DNA from 2 places in the Dactylosporangium sp. NPDC049525 genome. Region 2 is predicted to be linked to the other one. Evidence: riboswitches for the same ligand, from Rfam matches in the RefSeq annotation. Region 2 holds a riboswitch; the other holds the start of a gene.

Region 1 (5,077 bases), on a different contig from region 2:
TGCGCCCGCCGCTGCAGAGCTGGCCGTCGGGGATGGCGGCCTGGTGGTTGCCGGCGACGCCCTCGCGGTAGAGGCCGTTCCAGTTCCACATGGTGTCCGGGTTGGCCTGCCACGCCTGGGCGCACATCGGGTCGGTCTGGGACATGTTCGGGTTCTGGAAGTCGCTGCCCCATCTGGCCCAGCAGCCGTAGTTGCGCGACGGCGGGTCGGTGATCGAGCCGTGGGCTGAGGCGGGACTCTGGGCGACGACGACCGCGGCCATGGCGGCGGTCAGGATGGCGGCGGCGCCGATGGTGAGGCGTCTGGCACGGGCTGAAAGTTGCACAGGGAGCTCCGTCACGTCGATGCGAATGGCGTGCATGTCGACGCCTACGGCGCAGCTCAGGGGCTGTCCGCGGCGCTGTACGGCTCCCGCGTCCATGATACCCGAGGCATGGATCACGGTGAATGCAAGCCGGCCCCGCCCCGAAGAAACTCGGGGCGGGGCCGGTAGGCCGAGGGGCCAGGGCCGGCTCGGCCGATGGGGTCAGGAGGCCGCGCAGGTGGGGGTGAGGGTGCCGGCGGTGCCGGTCGCCTGGAGGCCGAACTCCGTGTACTGGCCGGGGTTGATGCGGCCGTTGTACGACACGTTGGTGAACGTGTTGCCGTTGCGGGTCACGTTCCAGGAGTTGGTGACGGTGATCCCGGACGGCAGCGGCATGGTGACGGTCCATGCGTTGGTGCCCGCGCTGCCGGCGGTGACGCGGACGGTGGCGACGAACCCGCCCTGCCACTGGTTGACCGACACGGTGGCGGTGCAGCCGCCGGTCGGGTTCGGCGGCGGGGAGCTGCTCGTGGGCGGCTGGGAGCTGGCGCTGCTGCTCACGGGCGGGCTGGAGGTGGGTCCTCCGCCGCCGAGGGCGGTCAGCGTGCTGGTGTACGCGGCCTTCTTGTTGCCGTTGCCGTCGAACAGCAGCGGGGTACCGGACGCGCGCCAGGAGTCGCTGTCACGGATGCCCCACACGGTGATGCCGGTGCAGCGGGTCACGCCCAGGCAGCCCTCGACGACCCGGCGGTAGTTGTCGGCCTGGGTGCTGCCGGAGCCCTCGATGTCCAGCTCGGTGATCTGCACGTCCACGCCGAGGTTGGCGAAGCGCTGCAGGTTCGCCTGATAGTCCGACGGCACCGGGCTGGCGCTGTTGAAGTGCGACTGGAACCCGACGCAGTCGATCGGCACCCCACGGGCCTTGAAGTCCTGCACCATCGCGTACACGGCGTTGGACTTCGCGTTCTGCCCGTCGGTGTTGTAGTCGTTGTAACACAGCTTCGCGGCCGGGTCCGCGGCCCGGGCGGTGCGGAACGCGACCTCGATCCAGTCGTTGCCGGTGCGCTGCAGGTTCGAGTCACGCCGCCCGCCGCCACCACCATCGGCGAACGCCTCGTTCACCACGTCCCACGCATAGATCTTGCCCTTGTAATGCGTCGCCACCTGCGTCACATGGTTGACCATCGCATTGCGCAACGCCGTACCGGACATGTTCTGCGCCCACCCGGGCTGCTGCGAATGCCACGCCAGCGCATGCCCACGCACCCGCTGGTTGTGCGCCTGGGCATGCGCCACGATCTGGTCGGCGGAGCCGTAGGAGAACGACCCCTGCGACGGCTCCGTCGCGTCCCACTTCATCTCGTTCTCCGGCGTCACCATCCCGAACTCACGATCCAGGATGGTGCTGTACACACTGTCGCTGAGCTTGTACGCCGCAACCGCCGTACCGAAGTAGCGGCCCCGGTCCGCCGCGGCGGTGTGCAACGTCGACCCGGCCGCGGCGGCCGTGGACACCACGCCCAACACCACCGCCACCGCGACGGCACCCGCACCCGCGGCACCCAGAGCCCGTTTTCGATTCCTGTCCATCACAACGCCTTCCGTTTCGAAACATGTTCGGCGGGGAACCCGATCAGCATCGATCAACGCAACCCTGGCGACCCCGGCCGGCGGCGCACCGATTCCAGGTAGCGGCGTCGGCGCAGCGTGCGGCGGCGCGAACAGCGAGTTTCGAAACTTGATCTGTGAAAGTTGCAGCACGGGGCGTGCTTGACGCGGTGGGGCGGCGGGTCATACGGTCCTGATCACAACTGCACATCGCGCTGCACGACCCGCGACGGGAGAGCCCCCGGTCACCACCGGGGCGCCGAAGGAGCAATGTTCTCCCCAGAATCTCTCAGGCACAGGTACCGCCGCGGTCAGGCGACTCTGGAAAGTCAGGACGATCACTGTCCTGCGCCAACGGTGCAAACCGCCCACCCGGCACGTCGCGGGCAGGGCGGTGAAGCTCTCAGGTTCCGATGACAGAGCGGGGAGGTCACCCAGCAGGGTGCCGTCCGCGACGGCATCCGGACCCAGGGAGCCTCACGTGACGCCACTGTTCGATGTGCACCGCGATCTGGGTGCCACCTTCACCGACTTCGCCGGCTGGCGGATGCCGCTGCGCTACCGCGGCGAGCTGGCCGAGCACCACGCCGTGCGCCGCACCGCCGGACTCTTCGACCTGTCCCACATGGGCGAGCTCGAGATCACCGGCGCCGACGCGGGCCGTTTCCTCGACTACGCGCTCGTCGGCCGGCTGTCGACGCTCGCGGTCGGGCGGGCCCGGTACACCATGCTCTGCCACGACACCGGCGGTGTCCTCGACGACCTCGTCGTCTACCGCCTCGCCGACCGCCGCTACCTGGTGGTGGCCAACGCGGCGAACACCGCCGTCGTCTACGCCATGCTCCGCGAGCACGCCGACGGCTTCCAGGTCGGCGTCCGCGACGCGTCCGCGGACTGGGCCCTCGTCGCGGTGCAGGGGCCCGCCGCCGCGGCGATGCTCGACCCGGGACCGCTGCGCTACTACGCGATCCGCGAGTTCACGGTGGCCGGCCGGAGTGTGCTGCTGGCCAGGACCGGGTACACGGGCGAGGACGGCTTCGAGGTGTACTGCCGCCCCGAGGACGCCGGCACCGTCTGGCAGTCCCTGCTCGGCCGCGGCCCCGAACCCGCGGGGCTCGCCTGCCGCGACACGCTGCGGCTGGAGGCCGGGATGGCGTTGTACGGCCACGAACTGTCCGTCCGGGTCACGCCGCTGCAGGCCGGCCTCGAACGGGTCGTCGCCTTCGACAAGCCCGGCTTCGTCGGTGCCGCCGCCCTGCGCCGCCAGCGCGCCGACGGCCCGGCCGACGTCCTCGTCGGTCTCGTCACCGGCACCCGCCGCGCGCCCCGGCGCGGCTACCCGGTGCTCGACCCCGCGACCGGCGCCCAGATCGGCGCGGTCACCAGCGGCGCGCTCTCGCCGACCCTCGGCCATCCCGTCGCGATGGCCTACGTCCCCACCGGCCGGTCCGCGCCCGGCACCCGGCTCACCGTCGACGTCCGCGGTGCCGGCGTCGACGCCGACGTCGTCGCGCTGCCCTTCTACTCCTCGCAGAGGTGAGCATCATGTCCGCGATCCCGCCGCACCTGTCCTACACCCGCGACCACGAATGGCTGCACGACGGCGTCGTCGGTATCACCGCGTTCGCCGCCGCCGCGCTCGGCGACATCGTCTACGTCCAGCTTCCCGACGTCGGCGCCACCGTCACCGCCGGCACGCCGTGCGGGGAGGTCGAGTCGACGAAGTCCGTCAGCGACCTCGTCGCCCCCGCCGACGGCACCGTCACCGAGGTCAACGACGCGCTCGTCGCCGAGCCGGGCCTGCTCAACGACGACCCGTACGAACGCGGCTGGCTGTTCAAGCTCCGCGTCGCCGGTACCCCGGACCTGCTCGACGCGGCCGCCTACACCGCACTGGTCGGGTGAGCCCGGTGGCGTTGAGCGCGTTCGACCTGTACTCCGTCGGCATCGGCCCGTCCTCGTCGCACACCGTCGGCCCGATGCGCGCCGCCCACCGCTTCGCGTCCACATTGGACACCGTCGAGGTCGGCCGGGTGAAGGCGGAGCTGTTCGGCTCGCTCGGCGCCACCGGCCACGGCCACGGCTCCGCGAAGGCCGTCGTCCTCGGCCTGCTCGGCGAGGACCCGGCGACGGTCGACACCGACACCGCCGACGAACGCGTCGCCGACATCCGCCGCACCGGCCGGCTGCGGCTGTCCGGTGGTCGTGAAATCCCGTTCGACAGCGACGCCGACGTCGTCCTGCACCGCCGCAAGTCGCTGCCCGAACACCCCAACGGCATGCGCTTCCACGCCTGGGACCCGGCCGGGCAGCTGGTCGCGGAACGCACGTACTTCTCCGTCGGCGGCGGCTTCGTCGTCGGCGACACCGGCATCGTCGCCGACACCACCGTCCTGCCGCACCCGTTCAGCACCGGCGGTGAGCTGCTCGCCCTGTGCCGGGAGCTGGACCTGCCGATGAGCGCCGTCATGTACGCCAACGAACGCGCCTGGCGCCCCGACGCTGACACCCGCGCCGGCCTGCTGGACCTGTGGTCGGTGATGCAGGCCTGCGTCGAACGCGGCTGCGACCGCGAAGGCGTCCTGCCCGGCGGGCTGCGCGTCCCCCGCCGCGCGCCCGCCCTGTTCCGCGACCTCAAGGCCGACGACGGGACGGAGGACCCGCTGCGGGTCCTGGACTGGGTCAACCTCTTCGCCCTCGCCGTCAACGAGGAGAACGCCTCCGGCGGCCGGATCGTCACCGCACCCACCAACGGCGCCGCCGGCATCATCCCCGCGGTCCTGCACTACTACACGCGGTTCGTGCCCGGCGCCACCGACGACGGTGTCGCCCGGTTCCTGCTCACCGCCGCCGCCGTCGGCATCCTCATCAAGGGCAACGCCTCCATCTCCGGCGCCGAGGTCGGCTGCCAGGGCGAGGTCGGCTCCGCGTGCGCGATGGCGGCGGCCGGGCTGTGCGAGGTCCTCGGCGGCACCCCGGAACAGGTCGAGAACGCCGCCGAGATCGGCCTCGAACACAACCTGGGCCTCACCTGCGACCCCGTCGGCGGCCTGGTCCAGATCCCCTGCATCGAACGCAACGCCATCGCCAGCGTCAAGGCCATCAACGCGGCCCGGCTCGCCCTCAACGGCAACGGCAGCCACAAGGTCACCCTCGACAAGGCCA
Region 2 (5,077 bases):
CACGTCGTACGACCACAACGAGGCCGAGGCCGACCACATCTTCGCCGCCGAGGGCTCCGAGTCCTCGCACGCGTCGGAGTTCGGCCAGCTCGACGCCCTCCAGCACCAGCTGGACACGTCGTTCGCCTCTGCCACCGAGCTGCACACCGGTGGCGGCGCGGGCGAGCTCGGCGTCGCGTCCAACTGAGCTCCAGCATCACCCGAAGCCGGTCAGCCCCGCAGCTGGCCGGCTTCGGCGTTTTCCTGCCCTGTTTCGAGCCGGGTCCGCCCGTCTGGAAAGGACAGCTGGGGGAGCGCGCCGGCGTCGTTCAGGGCCATGATCAGACCGGGCGGCGCCGAATGGCCCAGGGCCTCGCACATCGGGGTGTAGCCGCGCCGGTCGACGGCGTTCACGTCGAGGCCTTCCGCGAGCAGCCGGGGCAGCAGCTCGGGCTCGAACTGGTGCGCCCTGTGCAGCAGGGTCCGGCCCAGGCCGTCGCGGATGTGCGGGTCCATGCCCGCGTCGAGCAGCGCCAGCACCACCCGGGCGCCGCCGTGCTCCATCCGCCGCCACAGGTCACGCCGGTAGTCCCGCAGGCGTCTCGGGGTGGCACCGTCGCCGGCGTGCCACGCGGACTCGGCCGCGAAGCAGCCGGCGATCGCGCCGCCGAAGGCGCGAAGCGCATGCTCGCGTCGCCGCTCGGCGTCGGTGTGGTGGAGCAGTTCGAGTCGCCCGCCCCGCAGGCCGATCCAGTGCCATTCCCCGCCGCACCGGACCCGGATCCGCTCGCCGGCGGCGAAACCGGCGGGCACGACGTCCTGGACCGGCCGGGGCCCGGCGGGCCGCACATCGGGGAACAGGGCGGCCCGGACCAGCGGGTGCAGCTGCTCGACGCCGATCCAGCCGTGCCGGACCAGGTCCAGGTCGACCGGGGGGCGCAGCAGCGCCGGATGCAGGCAGAGGCCGGCGCGGACCGGGCCCTGCCGCGTCGACCCGGCCGGCCGCCGGGTGATCTGGTTGTGCGCCCCTGCCGCCTCGAGGCACAGCTGCATCGGGGGTTTCCGGAACCGTTGCCAGGACAGGACGCCGCGCAGCTCCCAGGTCCGGCGGCCGAACTGGGCGGTGAGGCGCCGCAGCTCGCGGGCGGCGACCTGCGGATCCATGCCGCGCAGCAGGTCGATCCCCCACGGTGACCAGTTGCCGGCCTCCGGGTCGATCAACCATCCGGCCGCCCGGAAGGCCCGCTCGATTTCCGCGAGCCCGTCGTCTTCCGCGAGCCCGTCGTCGTCGAACTCCTCGTCCGGCCAGAGATCAGCGGCCTGATCGACCGGCCACGGTTCGCCGGCCTGATCGACCGGCCATGGATCGCCGGCGTGCGTGATCGGCTGCGGGTCGCCGGGCGGTGCAGCAGTGCGCGGGTCGCCGGCGGGCGGCGGGACCGCGGCGGATTGCGTCGCCTCGCGCAGCTCGCCCGCGCGGCGGGCGTCCCACAGGTGCGCCGGCAGCGGGAAGGCCGGCCCCTCGGCGATGTCGCCGGCCCGCACGGCGTGCAGGGTGAGCCGCTGCGAGCTGGACTCCCAGACCGGCGACCGGACGCCGAGGACCATGGTGTCGGCGGTGACCGGCCCGTCGGGCGCCAGCACGTAGCGCATGCCGGTGGCCAGCGCCCCGGTCCCGTCCATCGCCCGCGGCAGGTGCCAGCGCAGCAGGTCGGGTGCGAACCCGGCGAGCAGGTCCGCGACGGGTCCCGCGTCGTCGAACGCGACGGTGACCCGGGCCGCCGCGCACGCCGCCCGCCAGTCGCCGCGTTCCCGGGCCTCGGCGCACTCGGCGATCATCCACTCGGGCACCGCGTACCGGCGGATCACCGGCCAGTCGCCCGCAGCGCCCATCAGCGTGCCTCCATCCCCGTTGCGAGGCGGCGAAGCCGACCGGATTCGAACCGGCGTCCTCCTGTGTGCAGCCATGGCGCGACGACCTCTGCGCTACGGCTTCGCCGCGCCGCAGCATACGTGCCGGGCCGCGGCCGGCCCGCGGTCGGCTCGGGGTCGGCTCGGGGGCAGCGGCCGTCGGACAGCGGGTCCGGGTATGGTGCCGACTGGTCCGTGAGGATCGGGGACCGACCCGAGGAGGATCATGAGGCGCAATGCCGCGCTGGCGGTCATGGTGGCGTTCGCGATGACCGCGAGCGTGAGTGGTTGCAGCTCGTCCGGTGGCGCCGGTGACGCCACCCCGGCCGCGGGCTCGTCGGCCTCGCAGCCGGGCGCCGCGGCCCTGGGGTCCGCCGGCCAGCAGCCGTCGGGGGCGGCATCAGGGTCGCCGTCCGTCGCGGCGCCGGCCGGTTGCACGATCTTCCCCGCCGACAACGTCTGGCACGCCGACGTGTCGAAGCTGCCGGTCCACCGTGACTCGGCCGCCTGGGTCAACAGCATCGGCGCCGCCGCGCACGCCCACCCCGACTTCGGCGCGGGCCTCATCGACGGTGCGCCGTTCGGCATCCCGGTCACGACGGTCGGCGCCGGCCAGGCCACGGTCAAGGTCACCTTCGACTACGCCGACGAGAGCGACAAGGGCCCCTACCCGATCCCGCGCAACGCCCGGATCGAGGGCGGCCCGAACGCCGACGGCGACCGGCACGTCATCGTCCACGACACCGCCGCCTGCAAGGCCTACGAGCTCTTCGACGCCCACCAGAACGGCGACGGCTCCTGGAAGGCCGGCTCGGGCGCCGTCTACGACCTGCGCCGCAACGACCTGCGCAAGACCGGCTGGACGTCGGCGGACGCCGCGGGCCTGTCGATCCTCGCCGGGCTGCCGCGGGCCGACGAGGCCACGGCCGGCCGGATCGACCACGCCATCCGCTTCACCGCGCCCCGCACGAAGAAGGCCTACGTGTGGCCGGCCCGCCACGCGGCGTCGTCCTCGACCGACGCGGCGCTGCCCCCGATGGGCGCCCGTTTCCGCCTGAAGGCGTCGGTGGACATCTCCAAGTTTCCTCCCCAGGCCCGCGCGGTGGCGCAGGCGCTCAAGCAATACGGCGCGATCCTCGCCGACAATGGCTCGCCGTGGTTCTTCTCCGGCACCCAGGACGACAAGTGGAACAACGAGCAGCTCAACGCGTTGAAGGGCCTCACCGGCAAGGACTTCGAGGCGGTGGACGGGTCGCTGCTGATGGTGGAGGCCAACTCCGCCCGCTGCCGTCCCTGAATCATAACCTAGCTTCCTAGGACGCACCAGCGACTGTGGCGGCGGCCACTGGCGCACGGTCATGGTCAAGTCCGCGGCAGTTGGTAGATTGGGCATGCCGGCAATACCCGCGCGGGAGAGATCGTCTGCAGCCAGGACGGCGCCGAAGGGGCAAATCCTCCCCGGAACCTCTCAGGCAGAAGGACCGCGACGGGTTGGCACCTCTGGAGGCCACACGACAGAGGGGGAGGGACGTGCGGACCCCCGACCCCGGATCCAGAGAGTGTGGCCAATGACCAACTTTGCCAGCCGGCACATCGGACCGTCGCCGGACGAGCAGTCGCGGATGCTCAAGACCGTCGGCTACGACTCCGTCGAGGCGTTGATGACCGCGGCCATCCCGGGATCGATCCGCTGGCACCAGCCCCTGGCGCTGCCTCCCGCCGCGTCCGAGGCCGAGGTGCTGGGGGAGCTGCGGGCCCTCGCTTCGGCAAACCGGACGCTGGTCAGCATGATCGGCGTGGGGTATTACGGCACCCACACCCCGCCGGTGATCATGCGCAACGTGCTGGAAGACCCTTCGTGGTACACGGCCTACACGCCGTACCAGCCGGAGATCAGCCAGGGGCGCCTCGAGGCGCTGCTCAACTTCCAGACGGTGATCGCCGACCTGACCGGCCTGCCGGTCGCCGGGGCGTCACTGCTGGACGAGGCGACCGCCGCCGCCGAGGCGATGACCCTCGCGCGCCGGTCGTCGAAGGTGAAGGCCGACGTGTATGTCGTCGACGCCGACGTGCTGCCGCAGACCCTGGCCGTGATCCGCACCAGGGCCGAGCCGCTCGGCATCACGATCCACGTGGCCGACCTCGCGGCCGACGACCTGCCGGAGGAGTTCTTCGGCATCCACCTGCAGTATCCGGGCGCGTCCGGCGCGGTCCGCGACTTCGAGCAGCTCACCGCGCGGGCGCACGAAAAGCAGGCGATCGTCACGTTTGCCGCGGACCTGCTCGCGCTGTGCCTGCTGCGGGAGCCGGGCGCGTTCGGCGCCGACGTCGCGGTCGGCAGCGCCCAGCGCTTCGGGGTGCCGATGGGCTTCGGCGGGCCGCACGCCGGCTACATGTCGGTGCGCAAGGGCCTGGAGCGCACGCTGCCCGGCCGGCTCGTCGGCGTGTCGAAGGACGCGGACGGCGCCCCGGCCTACCGGCTGGCGCTGCAGACCCGGGAGCAGCACATCCGGCGGGAGAAGGCGACCAGCAACATCTGCACCGCACAGGTGCTCCTCGCCGTCACGGCCAGCATGTATGCGGTGTACCACGGCCCGGACGGGCTGCGGGGGATCGCGTCGCGGACCCACGACATGGCGGTGCGCCTGGCCGCGGGCCTGCGCGCCGGCGGGGTGACCACGGAGCACGAGGCGTTCTTCGACACGGTGACGGCGGTGGTGCCGGGTGAGGCGGCGAAGGTCGTCGCGGCCGCCGCGGACCGCGGGATCAACCTGCGGCACGTGGACGCGGACCGGGTCGGGATCGCCTGTGACGAGACCACGACGTTCGGGCACCTGCGCGACGTGCTGTCCGCGTTCGGGCTCGCGCACGTGGACGTGACCGCGCTGGACACCGCCGACGTGGTGCCGGCGCAGCTGCGGCGCACGAGTGACTACCTGAGCCACCCGGTGTTCGGCACGCACCGGTCGGAGACGGCGATGCTGCGATACCTCAAGCGCCTCTCCGACATGGACTACGCGCTGGACCGGGGGATGATCCCGCTCGGGTCGTGCACGATGAAGCTCAACGCGACCGTGGAGATGGAGCCGATCACCTGGCCCGAGTTCGCCAACGTGCACCCGTTCGCGCCGGCGGCGCAGACGCAGGGCTACCGGCGGCTGATTGGTGACCTGGAGCGGTGGCTGGC

What was found. A riboswitch is a leader RNA that binds a small molecule or an ion and turns the genes downstream of it on or off. The one in region 2 is predicted to bind glycine.
Region 1: another riboswitch for glycine. It lies ahead of gcvT (glycine cleavage system aminomethyltransferase GcvT); the one in region 2 lies ahead of gcvP (aminomethyl-transferring glycine dehydrogenase).

Annotation. Positions count from the first base shown of each region.
Region 1 covers NZ_JBFAPO010000043.1:19,826-24,902, reverse strand. The annotation lists gene AB0K00_RS40630 (lytic polysaccharide monooxygenase) at 1-325, opposite strand, end outside; gene AB0K00_RS40625 (endo-1,4-beta-xylanase) at 527-1,894, opposite strand; glycine riboswitch at 2,133-2,227, shown strand; gene gcvT (glycine cleavage system aminomethyltransferase GcvT) at 2,394-3,452, shown strand; gene gcvH (glycine cleavage system protein GcvH) at 3,458-3,817, shown strand; gene AB0K00_RS40610 (L-serine ammonia-lyase) at 3,823-5,077, shown strand, end outside.
Region 2 covers NZ_JBFAPO010000038.1:91,966-97,042, reverse strand. The annotation lists gene AB0K00_RS38440 (hypothetical protein) at 1-187, shown strand, start outside; gene AB0K00_RS38435 (hypothetical protein) at 211-1,872, opposite strand; tRNA gene AB0K00_RS38430 (tRNA-OTHER) at 1,903-1,975, opposite strand; gene AB0K00_RS38425 (hypothetical protein) at 2,117-3,187, shown strand; glycine riboswitch at 3,290-3,384, shown strand; gene gcvP (aminomethyl-transferring glycine dehydrogenase) at 3,459-5,077, shown strand, end outside.